Regions from separate parts of the Kitasatospora sp. NPDC051853 genome, predicted to be linked through region 2. Evidence: riboswitches for the same ligand, from Rfam matches in the RefSeq annotation. Region 2 holds a riboswitch; each other region holds the start of a gene.

Region 1 (4,874 bases), on a different contig from region 2:
CGGCGCGGCGCTCGGCGTCCCGGGCGTCGTCGGCCTGGAGCCGGGCCCGTTCGGCCGTGCCCAGGCTGTTGAGCAGCCGCTGGGCCTTGGCCAGGCGCTGGCGGATCTCCTGCTTGCTCTCCGCCAGGGTGCGCCGCACCGACTCCAGCTCGGCCAGCTTGGCGGAGGTCTCGGCGCGGCGCTGGTCCAGGCGGCGCTGACGGTCGATCACCTGGCGCAGGGTGTCGTTCTGCCGTTCGCTCACCTGGTCCAGGGTGCGGGCCCGGTAGAGGTAGCCGGCCGGGTCGGAGTCCAGCATCAGCTGGACCGCCGGGTCGATGCCCCCGGCCCGGTACTGGGCGGCGGCCACCGAACCGAGGTCGGAGCGCAGCCGGTTGAGCTCCTCCTGGGCGGCGGCCACCTGGTCCTGGAGGGCGCCGGTCTCGGCCTGGAGGACGCGCTGCTGCTCCTGGGCGGCGTTGGCGCGCTCGGAGGCCTGCTCGGTCTCCTGGTAGATCTGGTCGACCTGGGCCTTGACGTCCTTGCGGGAGGTCGGCTCGGCCGGGGCACCGGGGGCGGCGGCCGCGCCCCCGGCCGCCGCGACGCCGAGCACCGTGGTGGCGGCGGCGGTCAGCACCAGCGCCCGGGTCAGCCGGCGGGCGGCCGGCAGGGGGGAACGAGACACGGCGGCGGCTCCTAAGGGCTGCGGCCGGGCCACCGCCGCCGCCCGGACGGGCGGGCGTCCTGACGGAGGTCCGGGGGCAGACGTTAGCGAGTCGCGGCGATCTAGTCCAAACCCCTACAGGGACGAATATTTGACCACTAATCGGACAGCTGATCCACCGTCGGGAAACGCCGCAGGCCCGGCACGGGGCCGGGCCTGCGGCGTGTAGGACGTTCGGGTGGGTCAGACCCGGACGATCGCGTTGATCGGCATCACCGTGGCGGACTCGTGCCGGACCAGGGTGCCGGTGCGCGGGGCGTGCACGATCTGGCCGCCGCCGACGTAGAGACCGACGTGGTGGCGGTCGCCGTAGTAGATGATCAGGTCGCCGGGCTTGGCGTCGGCGATGTTGGTGCCGATGTTGGTGCCGGCGCCGGCCTGCGACTGCGAGGTGCGCGGCAGCGAGATGCCGGCCTTGTTGAACGCCCAGACCATCAGGCCGGAGCAGTCGAAGGCGCTCGGGCCGGTGGCGCCCCAGCCGTAGGGCTTGCCGATCTGCGCCTCGGCGGCGGCGATCACGGTCGCGGCGTAGGAGCCGGCCGGGACGCTGCTGAGGTCGGTGCGGCTCTCCGAGCGGGAGGCCCGCGCGTCGCCGCCACCGGCGGGGGCGGAGGACTGCGGCTTGGAGGCCTTCGCGGCGGCGGCCTTGGCGGTCGCCTCGGCGGCGGCCTTCTCCTCGGCCTCGCGGATCTTCTGCTTCTCGGCCGCGTCCAGCGAGTCGAAGAGGGCCTGGGCCTTCGCCAGCTTGCCTTGGACGTCTTCCTTCTGGGCCTTCAGCTGCTGGCTGGTCTTCTCCAGATCGGCCAGCTTGCCCTCGGTCTCGGCCTTCTGACGGTCGAGCTTGTCCTGCTCGGTCTTCAGCTGCTTCAGCGCGTCGGCCTGCGAGACGCCGACCTGGTTGATGGCGCCGGCCTGGCCGAGGAAGGCGTCCGGGCTGCTGGAGAGCATCAGCTGCACGGTCGGCGATATCCCACCGCTGCGGTACTGCTCGGCGGCGATCTCACCGAGGCTCGCCTGGAGCGCGTTCACCTGCTCCTGGCCGCGCGCCACCTCGTCCTGGAGGTGGCCGACCTGGGTCTGCAGGGCCTGCTGCTTCTCGGTGTTCGCGTTGTACTGCTCGGTCGTGACCTCGGCCTGCTCGTTGAGCTGGTCGATCTGGCTCTTGACCTCGTCCTTGGAGGGCTGCGGGTCGGCGTGCGCTCCGGTCTGGCTGGAGAGGACCACGGCGGCGGCCGCGGCGGCCGTCATGATCGAGACGCGGGTACGACTGGCAGGCTTGGGACGACGATGGGACGCCACGAAGGCGGACTCCTTCTTCCTACGTCCGCCTACCGGGTGAGCTGACGGGTTCGGGCTGGAAGGTAGCCCTACGACGTCTCACCCCCGCACCGTCTCGCGACGGCCCGGCCGGCCTGACGCCGATTCACCCCGAGGAACGTGGTTCCCCGGCTCCGATCGGCAGCCACCCCTCGGGGTTCCCCTGTCGGGCAGTCAACTGTCCCTGCCCCGCTGCGTCTCGAACTCGGCGGTAACCACCGCCGCCGTCCAGGCTGGACGATCGACAGTGCGGTGGTTCGACAAGGACCCTAGTAACCCAACCGTGATCGGTTCAAATCCTTGTAAGAAAAAAGGCGGAAGAAAGTCCAAGTGCATTTGTGATTGCGACCGAGCGTGATCACGAATGCACGGTGCGCCGACATTTGGCCGCCCCGGGACGACGGAGGGCCCGCCGGAGGTGTCCCACATCACAGCGGGATTCCGGCGGGCCCGGGCGTGTCACGCGGCGTCAGTTGCCCCGTGGCGCACCAGATGTCCGTTATGCCGTGCTCGGCTGAGCGAGCGTCAGACGCGGCGGATGGTCTTGATCGGCATCACGTCGGCGCGGGCCACCTTGACCACGTCACCGGTGCGCGGCGCGTGCACCATCATGCCGTTGCCGATGTACATGCCGACGTGGTGGGCGTCGCTGTGATAGATGATCAGGTCGCCCGGCTGCGCGTTGGCGACGTCCTTGCCGACGTTGGTGCCGACGGTGGCCTGCGACTGCGAGGTGCGCGGCAGCGAGACGCCGGCCTGCGCGTAGGCCCAGACCATCAGGCCGGAGCAGTCGAAGTTGTTCGGGCCGGTGGCGCCCCAGACGTACGCGCGGCCCTGCTTGCTGAGCGCGGCGTTCATCGCCACGCCCGCGTAGCCGGCGGCCTGCGGCAGGGTGCTCGGGTCCACCCGGGTGGCGCCGCGGGAGGAGCGGTCGCCGGTGGTGATGGCGGCGCGGTCGGCGGCGCTCAGCTGGTTGAGGAGGTCCTTGGCCTCCTGCAGCTTGCGCTGGACCTCGACCTTGGAGTCGTTCAGCGCCTTGGTGTTGCGGTCCAGCTCGGCCAGCACCGAGGCGGCCTCGGCCTTCTGCTGGTCCAGCCGACGCTGCTGCTCCTGGAGCGAGCGCAGGGTCTGCGCCTGGGTCTGGTTGACCTGGTCGGCGCTGGACGCCTTGCTCAGGTAGCCGTCCGGGTCGGAGGCGAGCATCAGCGCCACCGACGGGTCGACGCCGCCGTTGCGGTACTCCTCCGCCGCCACGGCGGCCAGGCCGGTCTGCAGCTGGGTCATCTGCTCCTGGCCGCGGGCCACCTGGTCCTGCAGCTGGTCGGCCTGCTTGTGCAGCTGGTCGGCCCGCTCCTTGGCGCCGTTGTAGCGCTCGGCGGCCTGCTCGCCCTCTTCGTAGAGCTTGTCGACCTGCGCCTTGACCTCGTCCTTGGTCGGCTTCGCGGGGGCCGCGTAGGCACCGGCCTGCGCGGAGAGCGCGACCGCGGTCGCAGCGGCGGCGGTGAGCACGGAGACCCGTGCGCGGCTCGGCTGCTTGGGACGGCGGTGGGAAGCCAAGGTGACGAACTCCTTCAGCACTCCTGGACGCTCACCCGTTCGGGCGGTAGTCCAGAAAATAGGTTTGACGCCTGACCCTAGTGAGTCAGGGCTCGTCGCGCCACTCCCCTACCGGGACGAACTTCCCTACGCACGGCGGCTTTCACGGTACGGACACAAACGCGCCACTCTCCCCTGACCTGGGGTCAGAAGAGTTCACGGCCTGGACAGCCGCCGGAGCAGCAGCATCGAGGAGACCGGGCGCGCCCCCGCCTTCTTCACGCCGTCCGCCACTTCCTTGTCGGTGGAGACCACCACCACCGCACGCCCCTGCGGCTCCGCCCGCACCAGACGGCGGATCAGCTCGTCCGCCGTCTCGCCGGTCCGGCTGAACCGCACCCGCACCCCGCGCGGCGGGGCCATGATGACCGGTGCGTCCAAGTCCTGGCCGTCGAAGACGCAGGTCACCTCGGCCTGGCTGCGCTGGGCCAGCATCGCCAGCCCGCCCAGCAGCCGCATCCGCTGCTGCTCCAGCGGCAGCGTCGGGTACCCGGTCTTCGTCACGTTGTAGCCGTCCACCACCAGGTGGACCTGAGGGATCGCCAGCAGCTGGTCCAGCAGCGCCGGATCGTCCTCGGCCAGCGCCCGCCGGGCCACGTCGTGCGGCGAGGCCGAGCCCGGCACCACCGCGTCCACCAGGTCGGCCGGGTGCAGGCCGGTCACCGGCAGCGCCAGTTCGCGCTGGAGCCCCTGCGCCGACTGCAGCACCGTGTCCAGCAGCAGCCGCAGCCGCATGTCCTCCACGCTGCGGCCCTCCCGGGCCGACCGGCGGCCGGTCTCCAGCGCGCCCTCCAGCTCGGTGATCCGGTGGCGCAGCCGCCGGGCCTCCGCCTCGGCCGTACTCAGCTCGGTGGCCGCGGCGGCCTTCGCCTCGGCCAGCTCCGCCTGGGCCTTGCGCACCTCGGCCTGGGCCCGCCGGGTGTCGCTCTCCAGGCTCCGCACCTTCTTGCGCAGCGACTCCGCCTCGCGCCGGACGCCCTCGCCCTCGGCCCGCTGCCGGTCCAGCTCGGCCCGGCCCTGCGCGCGCGCCTCGGCCAACTCCTCCTGGAGCTTCTCCACCAGCCGCCCGGCCTCCGCGGCCGCGCCCTCGGCACCGGCCCGCTCGGCCTGCTCCCCGGCCTCCGCCACCAACGCGGCCCAGCCGGCCGGGCGGACCAGGTAGGCGGCGGCCGCCACGTCCATCGGATCGGCCGCGCCCGGCACGCTGCCGGACTCCAGGGCCTTCACCAGATCCGGCTGCCCCAGCCGCAGACGATCG
Region 2 (4,874 bases):
CGCCCCCCCCCCCCCCCCCCCCCCCCCCCCGCTTCCGTGTCAGCCCTCCTGGACGGCCGGGTCGGGCGTGACCAGCCGGCTCTCGTCGGCGGCGTCGCCGGTGCGCGCCTCGGTGCGGCGCGAGCGTGCGAGGTAGTCACGGAGGATCAGCTCGACGGCGTCCTGCGGGTTCTTGGTGCCGGCGAGGAGCATCAGCTCGATCGCGAAGTCGGCTTCCAGGGAGACGGTGACCTTGGCCATGGCGGCAGGATACGGCTCCGCCCCCGGAGCCGACCAGGTCTCCGGGGGCGGTGCTTCACGCCGTCGTCAGACGCGGCCCGCGAAGTCGGGGGCCCAGTTGGCGATGGTCTCGGTCTTCACGCCGGCGCGGGGGTTGGCCGCCTCGACGTACTTGCCACCGCCCAGGTAGATGGCGACGTGGTAGACGCCGGAGTTGGCGCCGTTGTTGGACCAGAACAGCAGGTCGCCCGGCTGGAGGTTGTCCAGCGAGACCCGGGTGGCGGCGTCGGCCTGGTCGTTGGCCACCCGGGGCAGGGAGATCCCGGCCTGGCGGAAGGCCGCCTGGGTCAGGCCGGAGCAGTCCCAGCCGCCGTTGCTGCTGCCGCCGTAGACGTAGGCCTGGCCGACCTTGGAGAGCGCGAAGTTGATCGCGGCGGCCTTGGAGCCGGTGGCGACGGTCGCGGTCTGCTCGGTGGCGGACTTCTTGGCCGTCTTGGTGCCGCTGGAGGCGGAACCCGACTGCGGGGCAGTGGACTTGGGGGCCGGCGCCGGAGCCGGAGCCGGGGCCGGAGCCGGGGTGGCCACCGCGACGTTGCCCAGGACCAGCTGCTGGCCCGGGTAGATCATGTCCGGGCCCTCGGGGAGCTGGGCCTTGTTCAGCTCGTAGAGCTTCTCCCAGCCGCCCTCGACGTTCTGCTGCTGGGCGATGGTGGAGAGCCAGTCCCCGGCCGCCACGGTGTAGCTCTTGGCGGTGGTGGCGGCGGGCTGCGCGGCCTGCTGCTGCGGGGCCTGCTGCTCGGCGGCCTTCGGGGCGGCCTGCGGGGCCTGGGCCTTGGTGGAGGTGTCGACCTGGGCGGCGGCGCCGCCCTTGGTCAGGCCCGCCTTGACGGAGCAGACCGGCCAGGCGCCGGGGCCCTGGACGGCGAGCACCTTCTCGGCGACGGCGATCTGCTGCGCCTTGGTGGCCTGGTTGGCCTGCGGCGCGTACTGCTTGCCGCCGAACTCGGCCCAGGTGCTGGAGGTGAACTGCAGGCCGCCGTAGAAGCCGTTGCCGGTGTTGATCGACCAGTCGTTGGTGGACTCGCAGGCGGCGACCTTGTCCCACACGGAGACGGGGGCGGCCGAGGCGGAGCCGGCGGTGAGGGTCGGGACGGTGAGGCCGATGCCCACGACGCCGGTGGCGGCGATGAGTCGGCGGGCACGCTTGGAAGTGGTGCTGGACAGCACGAAGACGCGTTCCTCTCCCACGCCTGCGAGGTGAGCTGTCGGATTCGGGCTGGAGTTGCCCGGCCGTGCCTGAGCGCGGCTTCACCCCAAGCCTGAAAACGGTCATGTGTGACCGAAACCAGGCGACTTACCTGTGGTTCCCCCGCCCCTGCCGTGGTGCTGATGAGCTGCCGGCCCGTCCGGCGGCAGGATTCGGCGTTCCGGAGGGGCTGGGTCCGTGTGGCCACGAACAGGGCGTCACGTTAGGCAGAGTTAAGTTGAAACCGCAAACCCCTGTGATGCCGATCATGGTTTCTTTACCGACTCTTCATGAACCGGAAGCTGTCGATCCGGATGTCGGTTCCGATCGATTCTGTTCAAATTCCTTGCGGCGAAAGGGATTTGCCTATGCTTCGGGTCATGCGGCACGCGAGAGGGCCCCAGTCGGGCCCGGCGGACAGTGGATCGGCAAAGGTCAGTCGCCGGAAGCTCCTCATCGGCCTGGCGATCGGGACGGCCCTGGCGGCGGTCGGGGTGGAGGAGGTGGTCCGGCGCTCGGGCAGTGGTCCTGACGCCCCCTCGGCGGCGAAGCCGCCGCCACCGACCGAAGCTTCGCACGCGCACGGTGCGTCGCCCGGCCCCTCTGACATCCCGTCCGCCACGCCCTCGGCCTCGCCGACCGAGTCCGCCTCCGCACTGCCCTCGCCCGGCGAGACGGTGCGGCCGCGGAACTGGTCCGACCCGGCCGGCTGGGGCGGCGGCGCCGCGCCCGGCCCCGGCACGGCGGTGCGGATCACCGACCACGTGCTGCTGGACGGCGACGTGACGGTCGCTTCGCTCCTGGTCGAACCGTCAGGTTCGCTCACTTTTGCCCCGGATCGCCCGGTTTCGCTGACCGCCCACGGCAACGTCGAGGTCCGCGGCGCGCTCACCCTCGCCCCGCGGGACGCCGCCACCGTGCACGCCGTCCGCTTCCCCTCGGTCAACGAGGGGCGCTTCCAGGGCGGCGGGATGGCCCTGGTGGAGAGCGACACCGGCCTCTGGGTCACCGGCTCCGGCCGGCTCCGCCTGGCGGGCGCCAAGCGCACCGCCTGGGTCCGCGCGGCCGGCCCGCTGAAGGCCGGTGACACCAGCATCAGGCTGGCCGCCGCCCCGGCCGGCTGGCAGGTCGGCGACGAGCTCGCCGTCACCCCGACCGGCACCCCCGACGCCGAGGGCTTCTCCGAGCGCTACGACCACCGCACCGTCACCGCCGTCAACGGATCCACCGTCAGCCTGGACGGCCCGCTCAAGTACGCCCACCCCAAGGTCACCACCGGCGGCGGGGTGAGCGTCGGCGCCGAGGTGCTCAACCTGACCCGCAACGTCCGGGTCGAGGGCACCGAGAAGGGCCGCGCCCACGTCCACATCACCAGCAACCAGCGCGCCGACGTCCGCTACGCGGCCCTGCGCTGGATGGGCCCGCGCTCCGCGGGCAAGGAGAAGTGGGCCGGCAAGCCGGTCACCGAGCCGGTGCTCGGCCGGTACGGGCTGCACTTCCACATGCTGGGCGACACCACCCGGGGCACCGTGGTGGAGGGCGTGGTGGTCCGGGACACCGGCAGTCACGCCTTCGTGCCGCACAACTGCCACGGCATCACCTTCCGCTCCTGCATCGCCCACCAGACCTGGGAGGACGCCTACTGGTGGGACGGCCCGCTGGACACCCGGACCCCGCAGGGCCCCTCGCACGACATCACCTACGACAGCTGCGTGGCCTCCCGTACCCAGTTCGACCCCAACCCGCGCGGCTACCGGCTGACCGGCTTCAGCCTCGGCGCGGGCAAGGGCGGAGTGGCCCGGGACTGCGTGGCGGTCGGCGTCCAGGGCGCCAACGGCGCCTCCGGCTACGAGTGGCCGGAGACCAGCGAGGGGGTGTGGACCTTCGAGCGCTGCCTGGCCCACAACAACCTGGAGAACGGCATCTTCGTCTGGCTGAACGCCGAGTTCCACCACACCGTCGGCCAGTTCGTGGCCTACCACAACGGCGGCTGGGGCATCGAGCACGGCGCCTACCTGAACGACTTCGACTACAACGGCACCGTCCTCTACGGCAACGCGGCCGGGGGAGTGGCGATCCACGCGCTCGGCCGGGACAAGGGCACCGTCTTCGACGGCCTGCTGATCGACGCGGCCGGGCAGTCGGACTACGCGGTCTCCACCGCGCTCCACCAACTCCCGGGCGAGACCGTCCAGGTGACGCGCAGCAAGTTCACCGGATACCGCAAGGCCGGGGTGGCGCTGCGCGCGGTGGACGGCGGGGCGCCGGAGGACATCGCCATCCTGGACTGCGAGTTCAGTGGCACCGAGCTCTGGCTCGACCCGAAGCTGCCCACCCCGAAGCGGGTGGTGCTGCGCAGGGCGGGGGCGAACGAGGCCCAGGAGATCCACCTCTCGGGCGCGCCGACCCCGACCACCAGCGCCGTGCCGCCGCGCGCGGTGGTCACCCCGAGGATCGCGCTGCGGGACGCGGCGCCCGTCTCCTGAGTCCACGCGGATGTGGACGCGCAAGGGCCCCGTACGGTTCCGCACCGTACGGGGCCCCGTCGCGTTGCCGGGTGGCGGAGCGTCAGGCCCCGGCCTCCTGCTCCTCGAGGACGGGCTGCGGGAGCGCCGCCAGGTAGGCCGAGGCGATCAGCTGGCCGACGGCCGGGTAGGCACCGAGCGGAGCGGCGCTCGGGCAGCCGGCCTCCTCGGCGGCGGTCGCCAGCAGCTCCGGGTCGGCCTCGGGGCCGATCACCAGCGGGGCCAGCGCCGGGCGCTGGGACCCGGTCGCCTTGAGGTGGTTGACGGCGGCCAGCACCGAGCCGGGCACGTCGAGGGCGGCGCCGACCACCGGGACGGCCAGGCGGGCGGCCAGCAGCACGCCGGTGATCTCGGCGGCCTGGGCGGCGTCCTCTCCACCGGCGGTGGTGAGCACGATGCCGTCGGCGGCGGTCGCGATGGCGAACAGCCGGGCCCGGTCGGCCCGGGCCAGCCCGGCCTCGGAGAGGCGGACGTGGACGGCCTCGGCCAGCAGCGGGTGCGGGCCGAGCACGTCGGTCACGGTGGCGCCGTGCTCGGCGGCCAGCTCGTGAAGGCCGGTCAGGAAGCCGTGCGGGCCCGGGAGGAGGGGCACCAGCACGGGGGCGGGCAGCCCGGCCTCGGCGGCCCGGGCGAGCAGCTCGGCCACGGTGGGGGAGGAGTCGTCCTGGGCGCCGTCGAGGTAGGCGGCGGTGGCCTCGATGCCCGGCTGCTCGCCGCGCACGATCGAGAGCAGTTCCTCGACCACGGGGCGGGCCTCCGGCCCGGCGGTGGCCGGAACGGCCAGCACCAGCGTCGGCGAACCCGCCGGGATCTCCGGCCGCTCGGGACGGCGGTGGCGCCCCCGCGCACGGGAGCCTGGAGTACGTACGGGCAGTGCCGGGCCC
Region 3 (4,874 bases), on a different contig from region 2:
TGAGGCCGGGCTGCTGCTCTACCCGTTCAACGGCTTCAACCCGGACGGCAGCGGCGAAGGGGTCATCATCGCCCCGCCGCTGACCAGTACGTCCGAGGAGATCGGCTTCCTGGCGGAGGCGGCCCGCACGGCGCTGTCCCGCATCCCTGCGAGCGAGTGAGGCACCCCACCTGATGTCGTCCACCGAACCGCCCGAGCGGTACTGGGCCGACCGCCCGGTCCTGGTCACCGGGGCCGACGGCTTCGTCGGCTCGCACCTCACCGAGGCCCTGGTCGGCCTCGGCGCCCAGGTCACCGCCGTGGTCCGCCGGGTCTCCGGCACCCAGGTCACCAACCGCCTGCGCAACCTCCCCGCCCCCGCCGTCGCGGCCCTGCACCGCCTGGTCCACCTGGACCTGGCCGGCCCCTCGGCCGTCACGGTGCTCAGCGGACTGGAGGCCGCCACCTGGTTCCACCTGGCCGCCGACGCCTACGTCCCCGCCTCGCTGGAGCAGCCCGCCAGCGTGGTGCAGACCAACCTCGGCTCCACCCTCAACGTGCTGGAGGCCGCCCGGCTGAGCGGCCCCGAGCACCTGCTGGTGACCAGCTCCAGCGAGGTCTACGGCACCCAGCCCGACGCCATCACCGAACAGCACCCGCTGATGCCGGCCACCCCGTACGCCGCCTCCAAGGTGGCCTGCGACCGGCTCGCCTGGTCCTACCACCACACCTACGGCACGCCGCTGACCATCGTCCGGCCGTTCAACTGCTACGGCCCCCGGCACGTCTACGACGCGGTCCCGCTCTTCCTCGCCAAGGCCCTGCGCGGCGAGCCGATCACCATCAACGGCACCGGCGCGCAGACCCGCGACCTCACCTACGTGGCCGACACCGTCGAGGCCTTCCTCGCCCTCGGCCGGCTCCCCGGCACCGGCGAGGCCTACAACATCGGCACCGGGGTGGACCACAGCGTGACCGAAACCGCCCGCCTGGTGGTCGAACTCACGGGCTCCCGCAGCGAGGTCCGGTACGGTCCGCCCCGCCCCGGCGAGGTGATGAAGCTCCAGGCCGACCCGGCCAAGCTGACCCGCACCACCGGCTGGGCCGCCAAGTACGACCTCGCGGCCGGGCTGGCCGCCAACCTGGAGTGGATGCGCGAGAACGTGGAGCGGGTGTGGCCGACACGATCCTGATGGACGCCGGGGGCGTCATCTTCAACAACGTCACCGAGGAGACCGACTTCCTGGAGCGGCTGGCGGAGCGTCACCACGCGGACCCCGCACGGCTCCTGGCCGAGCTGGACGCCCGGGACGCCGCCTACGAGGTCGGCCGGGCCCACGTCCACGACGTGTTGACCGAGGCGCTGGTCGCGGCCGGGGCGCCGACCGGCCTGCGGGTGGACCCGCAGTGGCTGGACGCCCTCTACCGGGACTGCGTGGTCCCCCGTCCGGGTGCCTTCGCCGCCATCGCCGAACTCCGCCGCCACCGGCCCGACCTGCTGCTGGTACTGGCCAACAACGAGGCCGAGCACTGGGACGCCGTCAAGGACCGCGCCCACGGCCACCTGGGCAGGTTCGACGTGGTCGCCTCCTCCTGGCGGGTCGGGCGGGTCAAGCCCACGGCGGAGTTCTTCGCCGCGGTCGCCGAGCGCTGCGGCCGGACACTGGAGCGGGCCGTCCTGATCGACGACAACCCCGAAGTCACCGGCGCGGCCGGGCGCTTGGGAATCGGTACGCTGCTCGCGGACACACCGGAGGCCCTCGCTGCGGGGATCGCCCGGTTGCTGGAAGCACGTTCGGAGCAGAAAAGGTGAAATCGGCGTGACCGAGGTCGAGTTGAAGGTCCGGTTCGGGGTCGACGACAAGGAGCTGTCCGCACTGCACGAACGGGCTTTCAGCCCGGACGCCACGGACCTCCCGGACGGGGAGACCACCGTCACCCCGTGGGCCAGCCGCCTGGAGCGGCACAGCCTCACCTGGATCGGCGCCTTCGACTCCGACCGGCTGGTCGGCTTCGTGCACGCGGTGTGGGACGGCGGCAAGCACGCCTTCGTGCTGGACACCGCCGTCCACCCCGCGTACCAACGCCTGGGCATCGGCAAGCGCCTGGTGGACGAGGTCACCGAGGAGGCCTTCCGGGCCGGCTGCGACTGGGTGCACGTGGACTACGACCCCGAACACGTCGACTTCTACGAGGGCGCCTGCGGCTTCCGCGCCACCCCGGCCGGCCTGCGCTCCCGGCACTGGACGGCCTGAACCCCGGACCCGCCGGACCCGCCCCTGTGAGTTGCGCTACAGCGCCCCGAGCTGACTTGTCGGTACCGGGTCAGCTGCTTAGCCTGCTCCGAGTCGCCCGCTCCGCGCGGGCCCCTCCGGTGGGGCGCCGAATCCCGTCCACCCGCCGGCGGTCACTCGAGCACGGACACGGACGGGAGCGGGGGAACCAGGTCAGCCGCCTGCTGCCTCCGCCCGCGCACGTGCGTTCCGCGGTGGCCGCGGGCTCGGGGTGAAGCCGCGCCCACAGCCGGCCGGGCCGTACCTCCGGCCCGAACCCGACAGCTCACCTCGCAGGCGTCGCAGAGGACCTGTCCATGCGCTTTTCCGCCACACCTGTCAGGGTCGGCGCGGTGGCCGCAGCCGGCCTGCTCGCCATCCCGCTCCTGGTCAGCACCCAGGCGTCCGCCAGCGGCCCGACCGTGGTCGAGGACCGGATCACCCCGGCCCCGGCGGTCGCGGGCCCCTCGGTCACGGCCTCGCTCGCCGTGCACTCCTCGCGCTGCTTCACCGCGGACAGCCTCGGGGTCGCCGTCCGCGACGCGGCCGGCCGCCGACTGGACTTCCCGGGCGCGGCCCGCAACGTCCGGATCTGCCCGGGCGGGACCACCGTCACCACCGGCGCGCTGGACCTCCCGGCCGGTACCTACACGGAGTTCGGCCGCTGGCGTGGTCCGGACGGCCGCTGGCACAACCTCCCCGGGCACACGCTGACCGTCGGCCAGGCTCCGACGCCTACGCCGACTCCCACGCCGTCCCCGACGCCCACGCCCACGCCGACGCCGAGCCCGACTCCCACGCCGAGCCCGACGCCGACGCCCACGCCGTCCCCCACGGTCACGCCGTCCCCGACGCCCACGCCGACGCCCACGCCGAGCCCGAGTCCCACGCCGTCCCCGACGCCCACCGTGCCCGCCGGCATGCGCGCGCTGCCGGACCCCCTCTACGGGGTCACCGTCGACGACGTCTCCAAGCTCTCCGCCATCGTCGACGCCTCGCGCCACCTCGCCCGGACCCCGACCACCCGGATCGTCTTCGACGAGACCGAGGGCCCGAGCTCCTACACCGAGGCGGTCGACCAACTCCAGCCGGTCAGTTACCTGATGGGCGAGATCCTGGACTCGGAGTACGTCAAGAACTTCTCGGCCCAGGCCTACCACGACCGCGTCGCCCAGTACCTGAAGGCCTTCGGCGACAAGGTCGACCTCTGGGAGATCGGCAACGAGGTCAACGGCAACTGGCTGGGCAGCTACGCCGACGTCTCGACGAAGATCACCGATGCCTACCGGCAGGTCGAGGCGGCCGGCAAGCGCAGCGCGCTGACCCTCTACTACGACATCGGCTGCGGCAACGGCCCCTCCGAGCTCGACCCGCTGACCTTCACCAAGCAGTACGTGCCGGAGGACATGCGCAACGGCCTGGACTACGTGACGCTCAGCTACTACGAGGGCCAGTGCAACAACATCCGCCCCAGTGCGGCCACGTGGACCTCGTACTTCCAGCAGCTGCACGCCCTCTACCCGAACGCCAAGCTCGCCTTCGGTGAGATCGGCCTGCCCGACGCCGCGACCAGCGGCACCCAGGCGGCGGCCCAGTCGATGCTGACGTACTACTACGGCCTGAAGATCGACCTGCCGTACTACGTCGGCGGCCACTTCTGGTGGTACTACGCCGAGGACATGATCCCCTACAGCACCAAGCCGCTCTGGCAGACGCTCAACACGGCGCTCCAGGGCTGATCCCGACCACCCGTGGCCCGCTCCCCGTCGCCGGGGAGCGGGCCACGGGCATGAAGGGGCACGGCGGAGATTGGTGACAGATTGTCACAATTGAGCTAGGGTGGTCTGACCATTGGATCGGGAGAAGCGCACGGGGTCGATGCCGAACCGGCCGGTAGGGATGGGTTTTCAGCCCTCCGGCCCTGATGTCGGACGCTCTGTCAGGGGTACGGGCAGTTCGTTGCCCGGTACCACTCTCCGTGACCGATCGGAGGCGAGGAGGCCCCGCGCGCGGTGAGCCCTCGTCGAAAAGACGTGTAGTGACATGAGGAGCAGACATCCAGTCGGAACAGCGGTGCTCGCCGCCGTCTTCACCGCCGCGATAGCCATCCCGGCGAGGATCGACACGACGGCGACCGCCGCGAGCAATCCCGCGTGTACGACGTCGAACGTCCTGTCCCAGAGCAACTTCGAGATCGACGCCAACGGCAACCTGAAGGTCGACGACCAGGACTGCGTCGACTGGCTCCAGCGCAACGCGGCCAACACGGGGTGGGAGCTGCGGAACGGAGTCCTGGCGAAGGCGGACCTGGCGACCGGTGCGGGCGACGACTCGTTCGGCAAGGGCACCGCCGAGGACAACCCGAACCCCACGATCGTGGACGGTTCCATCCCGCCGAACAAGAGTGACCTGAAGCAGTTCGGCGTCTTCAAGGAGACCACCCCCAACGGCAAGTTCCTCGAACTGTTCTGGACCCGGGTGAACAACCCCCAGGGCACGACGAACATGGACTTCGAGCTGAACCAGAAGTTCTGCAACCCCGCGGCCGTGCCCACCAACTGCGCCGACAACGGCAAGGGCGTGACACCGAAGACACCGCTGCGGACCGCGGGCGACAAGCTG
Region 4 (4,874 bases), on a different contig from region 2:
GGCGTACGACCAGGACCTGGACATCGACCAGGCGCTGCGCGCCACCACCCGCGCCTACCGGGACGAGGTCCGGGCGGCGGAGTGAGGGACGCCTCCCCCGGCAGGGACCGGCTCAGGCGGCGACGGCGGGGGCGAGGACCTCGCCGATCGCCTCGCCGACCTGGGCCATCAGCTCGGCCAGCGGGCCGAGGGTGGCGGGGAGTTCGGCGATCGGGAGGATCCGCTCGGCGTCCGGGCCGCAGACGCAGAACAGGTCGATCGGGCCCAGGTGCTTGACCGCGGTGGCGACCAGGGCGGCCACGTCGGAGGGCTGCCGGACGTCGGCGCCCACCCCGACCACCGGGCAGCCCGGCCGGTCCAGCTCGGTGGCCAGGTCCTCGGCCACGCCGGGCCGCTGGTCGGCGATCAGCAGGCCGGCCGCGCCGGCCGCGGCGAACCGCCGGGCCAGCCCGGCACCCGAACCGCCGTCCAGTACCGCGATGACCACCACTGCCCCGGTTACTCGCATGGGACTGCTCCTCCTTGAGCCGCGCCCGGCGGGACGCGCCGCACCGGCGTCCCTCCAAGTCCGTATCGGAGGATCGTAAGCACGGGCCGTTCCTCCGCAAGAGCAATTACCCCCCAGGTGACCAGGCTCACTCCTCCTCGGGCGGGTTACCGTTCACACCATGCCGGACAGCCCCGCCCCGACCCAGCCCGCCCTCTTCACCTGGGAGTTCGCCGCCGACCCGTACCCCGCGTACGCCTGGCTGCGCGAGCACGCCCCGGTGCACCGCACCACCCTGCCCAGCGGGGTGGACGCCTGGCTGGTCACCCGGTACGCGGACGCCCGGCAGGCGCTGGCCGACGCCCGGCTCTCCAAGAACCCGGCGCACCACAGCGAGCAGGCGCACCGCACCGGCCGGGTCGGCATCCCCGGGGAGCGGCAGGCCGACCTGATGACCCATCTGCTGAACATCGACCCGCCGGACCACACCCGGCTGCGCCGGCTGGTCTCCAAGGCCTTCACCCCGCGCCGGGTCGCCGAGTTCCAGCCCCGGGTGCAGGAGCTGACCGACCGCCTGATCGACGGCTTCGCGGCCCGCGGCGAGGCCGACCTGATCCACGAGTTCGCCTTCCCGCTCCCCATCTACGCGATCTGCGACCTGCTCGGCGTGCCGGCCGAGGACCAGGACGACCTGCGGGACTGGGCCGGCGCGATGATCCGTCACCACGGCGGCCAGCGCGGCGGGGTCGGGCGGGCGGTGAAGAAGATCCGCGCCTACCTGTTGGAGCTGATCCACCGCAAGCGGGCCGATCTCGGCGACGACCTGATCTCCGGGCTGATCCGGGCCAGTGACCACGGCGAGCACCTGACGGAGAACGAGGCGGCCGCGATGGCCTTCATCCTCCTGTTCGCCGGCTTCGAGACGACCATCAACCTGATCGGCAACGGCACCTACGCGCTGCTGCGCAATCCGGAGCAGCGGAAGCTGCTCCAGGACTCGCTGCGCCGGGGCGAGAGCGCCCTGCTGGAGACGGCGGTGGAGGAACTCCTGCGCTACGACGGGCCGGTGGAGCTGGCCACCTGGCGCTTCGCCACCAGCCCGCTGACCATCGGCGGAGTGGACATCCCGGTCGGTGACCCGGTGCTGGTGGTGCTGGCCGCGGCCGACCGCGACCCGGCCCGGTTCGCCGCGGAGAACACCCTCGACCTGGCCCGGCAGGACAACCCCCACCTGGGCTTCGGCCACGGCATCCACTACTGCATCGGCGCCCCGCTGGCCCGGTTGGAGGGGCAGCTCGCGCTCGCCACCCTGCTGACCCGGCTGCCCGACCTGGAACTGGCCGCCGACCCCGCCGCCCTGCGCTGGCGCGGTGGCCTGATCATGCGCGGTCTGCGGGAGTTGCCGGTGGCCTTCACGCCCGAGTCGCCAACTGCCCTGAGCTGAGCGGACGTCAGTGATCGGCGTGTCGGCGTAATCTGATCGTTCGTGATCTGAATGCGTATCAATCAAGCCACTTGGACACGGTTTGTGGACGACCCACAGCACTGTGTGATTCCGGTGTGATGTGTTCGACATAAGCTTGTGATCCATCCGCTGATCTGCTTACCCTCCCTGGAGTCCGCAGCTGCGGACCCCGCGCGCGGAACGCCGAATCCTGCCCGCCGCGCCGCCGGGACACCGACCAGACCCTTGGGCAGGGGCGGGGGACCCACACGTACGTCGCCGTCCCCCACGGCTTGGGGTGAAGCCGCCTCACGGCGGCCGGGCCACCTCCCGGTCCGAACCCGACAGCTCACCTCGCAGGCGTGCGGAGAGGGATTTCTTCATGCTGTTCACTGGTTCGGGCCGTCATCGTCGTCGTACCCAGGCCGAGAAGGCCATCGCCGTCGCGGGTGTCGCCGGCGTCGGCATCGCCCTGCCGCTGATGGCCGCCACCGGCGCCCAGGCCGCCCCGGTCTCCACCTGGGACAAGGTCGCCCAGTGCGAGAGCGGCGGCAACTGGTCGATCAACACCGGCAACGGCTTCTACGGCGGCCTGCAGTTCACCTCCAGCACCTGGGCCGGCTTCGGCGGCAAGGCGTATGCCCCGCAGGCCAACCAGGCCACCAAGGGCCAGCAGATCGCCATCGCCGAGAAGGTGCTCGCCTCCCAGGGCCCCGGCGCCTGGCCGGTCTGCTCCGTCAAGGCGGGTCTGACCAAGGGCGGCGCGGCCGCCCAGGTCGACACCAACTCCGAGGCCAAGGCCTCGCGTTCGGAGACCCGCACGACCGCGCCGAAGGCCGAGACCCCGAAGGCCGCCACGCCCAAGGCCGCTCCGAAGACGGAGACCCCGAAGGCCGCGCCCAAGGCCGTCGAGACCACCAAGCCGGCGCCCAAGGTCGAGACCCCGAAGGCCGCCGCGCCGACGGTGAGCACCCCGAAGCACGCCGCGCCGAAGACCCAGGCCACCGGCAACTACACCGTCAAGTCCGGTGACACCCTGTCCGGCATCGCCGCCGCCAAGGGTCTGGACTGGCACCAGGTCTACCAGGGCAACAAGTCGGTCGTGGGCGGCAACCCCGACCTGATCTACCCCGGCCAGGTCCTGCAGCTGGGCTGATCCGACGCCTCGTCACCACGGAGGGCCCGCACCACGATCCGGTGCGGGCCCTCCGTGTCCGTCCAGGTGGGCTACCGGCCGGTAGGAAGGCCACGAGGTGAGACGGGACCAAGGTCAGCGTGGTCCCGGGCCCCGGTGCGGTTAGGCTCTGGACGTAACGACCACACATCCCGCTTCCGCAAGGAGATGCCTCGTGCCGTCCATCGATGTCGTCGTAGCCCGCGAGATCCTCGACTCCCGTGGCAACCCCACGGTCGAGGTCGAGGTCGGCCTGGACGACGGCAGCACCGGCCGTGCCGCCGTCCCGTCGGGTGCCTCCACCGGCGCCTTCGAGGCGCTTGAGCTCCGCGACGGTGACAAGAACCGCTACTTCGGCAAGGGCGTCGAGAAGGCCGTCCTGGCCGTCATCGAGCAGATCGGCCCGGAGCTCGTCGGCTACGACGCCACCGAGCAGCGCCTCATCGACCAGGCCATGCTCGACCTGGACGCCACCCCGGACAAGTCCTCGCTCGGCGCCAACGCCATCCTGGGCGTCTCGCTCGCCGTGGCGCACGCCGCCTCCGAGGCCAGCGACCTGCCGCTGTTCCGCTACCTGGGCGGCCCGAACGCGCACGTCCTGCCCGTCCCGATGATGAACATCCTGAACGGTGGGTCGCACGCCGACTCCAACGTCGACATCCAGGAGTTCATGATCGCCCCGATCGGCGCGGAGTCCTTCTCCGAGGCCGTCCGCTGGGGCGTCGAGGTCTACCACACCCTCAAGGGCGTCCTGAAGGAGCGCGGCCTCTCCACCGGCCTGGGCGACGAGGGCGGCTTCGCGCCGAACCTGGACTCCAACCGCGAGGCCCTGGACCTCATCACCGAGGCCATCAAGAAGGCCGGCTACACCCCGGGCAAGGACGTCGCGCTGGCGCTCGACGTGGCCGCCTCCGAGTTCTACAAGGACGGCGCCTACCAGTTCGAGGGCAAGGCGATCACCTCCGCCGAGCTCATCGACTACTACGCCGAGCTGGTCGCCGCGTACCCGCTGGTCTCCATCGAGGACCCGCTGGACGAGTCCGACTGGGACGGCTGGAAGGCCATGACCGACAAGCTGGGCGACAAGGTCCAGCTGGTCGGTGACGACCTGTTCGTCACCAACCCGGCCCGTCTGGCCCGCGGCATCGAGACCGGCACCGCCAACGCGCTGCTGGTGAAGGTCAACCAGATCGGTTCGCTGACCGAGACCCTGGACGCCGTCGAGCTGGCCCAGCGCAACGGCTACCGCTGCATGATGTCGCACCGCTCCGGCGAGACCGAGGACGTCACCATCGCCGACCTGGCCGTCGCCACCAACTGCGGCCAGATCAAGACCGGTGCCCCGGCCCGCTCCGAGCGCGTCGCCAAGTACAACCAGCTGCTGCGCATCGAGGAGATCCTCGACGACGCCGCCGAGTACGCGGGCCGCGGCGCGTTCCCGCGGTTCAAGCACGAGGGCTGAAAGCTCTGAGGGCTGACACCCAGTCGCCGTGACCGGTGCCCCGGCTCCCACCCCGTAGGGTGGTGGGCCGGGGCACCGGCTTGTTGGAGGAGGGGTACCGGCGATGTGGAAGATTCCGGGCTTGGCGGCGCGACCGCGCTTCACCAGCCGCGCCACCGTGCTGGTGCTGGTCCTCTGCTCGCTGGTGGCGATCCTCGCCTACCCCACCCGGCAGTACATCGCGCAGCGCTCGGAGATCAACGCCCAACGGGCCAGGGCCGAGCACGCCAGGGCCCAGGTGGAGAAGCTCAGCCGGGAGAAGGCCCGC

What was found. Region 2 has a riboswitch for cyclic di-AMP ahead of ACIA8O_RS20325 (transglycosylase family protein). Riboswitches for the same ligand answer to the same signal wherever they lie in the genome.
Region 1: linked by a shared signal. The riboswitch ahead of ACIA8O_RS06060 (NlpC/P60 family protein) and the one ahead of ACIA8O_RS20325 (transglycosylase family protein) in region 2 are both predicted to bind cyclic di-AMP.
Region 3: linked by a shared signal. The riboswitch ahead of ACIA8O_RS01495 (hypothetical protein) and the one ahead of ACIA8O_RS20325 (transglycosylase family protein) in region 2 are both predicted to bind cyclic di-AMP.
Region 4: linked by a shared signal. The riboswitch ahead of ACIA8O_RS24320 (transglycosylase family protein) and the one ahead of ACIA8O_RS20325 (transglycosylase family protein) in region 2 are both predicted to bind cyclic di-AMP.

The regions. Positions count from the first base shown of each region.
Region 1 is NZ_JBITBY010000002.1:279,921-284,794, forward strand. It holds gene ACIA8O_RS06055 (NlpC/P60 family protein) at 1-664, opposite strand, end outside; gene ACIA8O_RS06060 (NlpC/P60 family protein) at 887-1,951, opposite strand; cyclic di-AMP (ydaO/yuaA leader) riboswitch at 2,013-2,174, opposite strand; gene ACIA8O_RS06065 (NlpC/P60 family protein) at 2,546-3,577, opposite strand; gene ACIA8O_RS06070 (NYN domain-containing protein) at 3,773-4,874, opposite strand, start outside.
Region 2 is NZ_JBITBY010000006.1:480,349-485,222, forward strand. It holds gene ACIA8O_RS20320 (hypothetical protein) at 40-240, opposite strand; gene ACIA8O_RS20325 (transglycosylase family protein) at 307-1,467, opposite strand; cyclic di-AMP (ydaO/yuaA leader) riboswitch at 1,454-1,654, opposite strand; gene ACIA8O_RS20330 (hypothetical protein) at 1,846-3,951, shown strand; gene ACIA8O_RS20335 (sirohydrochlorin chelatase) at 4,034-4,874, opposite strand, start outside.
Region 3 is NZ_JBITBY010000001.1:315,405-320,278, forward strand. It holds gene ACIA8O_RS01475 (aspartate aminotransferase family protein) at 1-160, shown strand, start outside; gene ACIA8O_RS01480 (dTDP-glucose 4,6-dehydratase) at 174-1,172, shown strand; gene ACIA8O_RS01485 (HAD family hydrolase) at 1,154-1,792, shown strand; gene ACIA8O_RS01490 (GNAT family N-acetyltransferase) at 1,800-2,234, shown strand; cyclic di-AMP (ydaO/yuaA leader) riboswitch at 2,435-2,567, shown strand; gene ACIA8O_RS01495 (hypothetical protein) at 2,606-3,991, shown strand; gene ACIA8O_RS01500 (hypothetical protein) at 4,326-4,874, shown strand, end outside.
Region 4 is NZ_JBITBY010000008.1:364,712-369,585, forward strand. It holds gene ACIA8O_RS24305 (MazG family protein) at 1-85, shown strand, start outside; gene ACIA8O_RS24310 (SDR family NAD(P)-dependent oxidoreductase) at 113-508, opposite strand; gene ACIA8O_RS24315 (cytochrome P450) at 669-1,931, shown strand; cyclic di-AMP (ydaO/yuaA leader) riboswitch at 2,158-2,308, shown strand; gene ACIA8O_RS24320 (transglycosylase family protein) at 2,314-3,087, shown strand; gene eno (phosphopyruvate hydratase) at 3,281-4,567, shown strand; gene ACIA8O_RS24330 (septum formation initiator family protein) at 4,689-4,874, shown strand, end outside.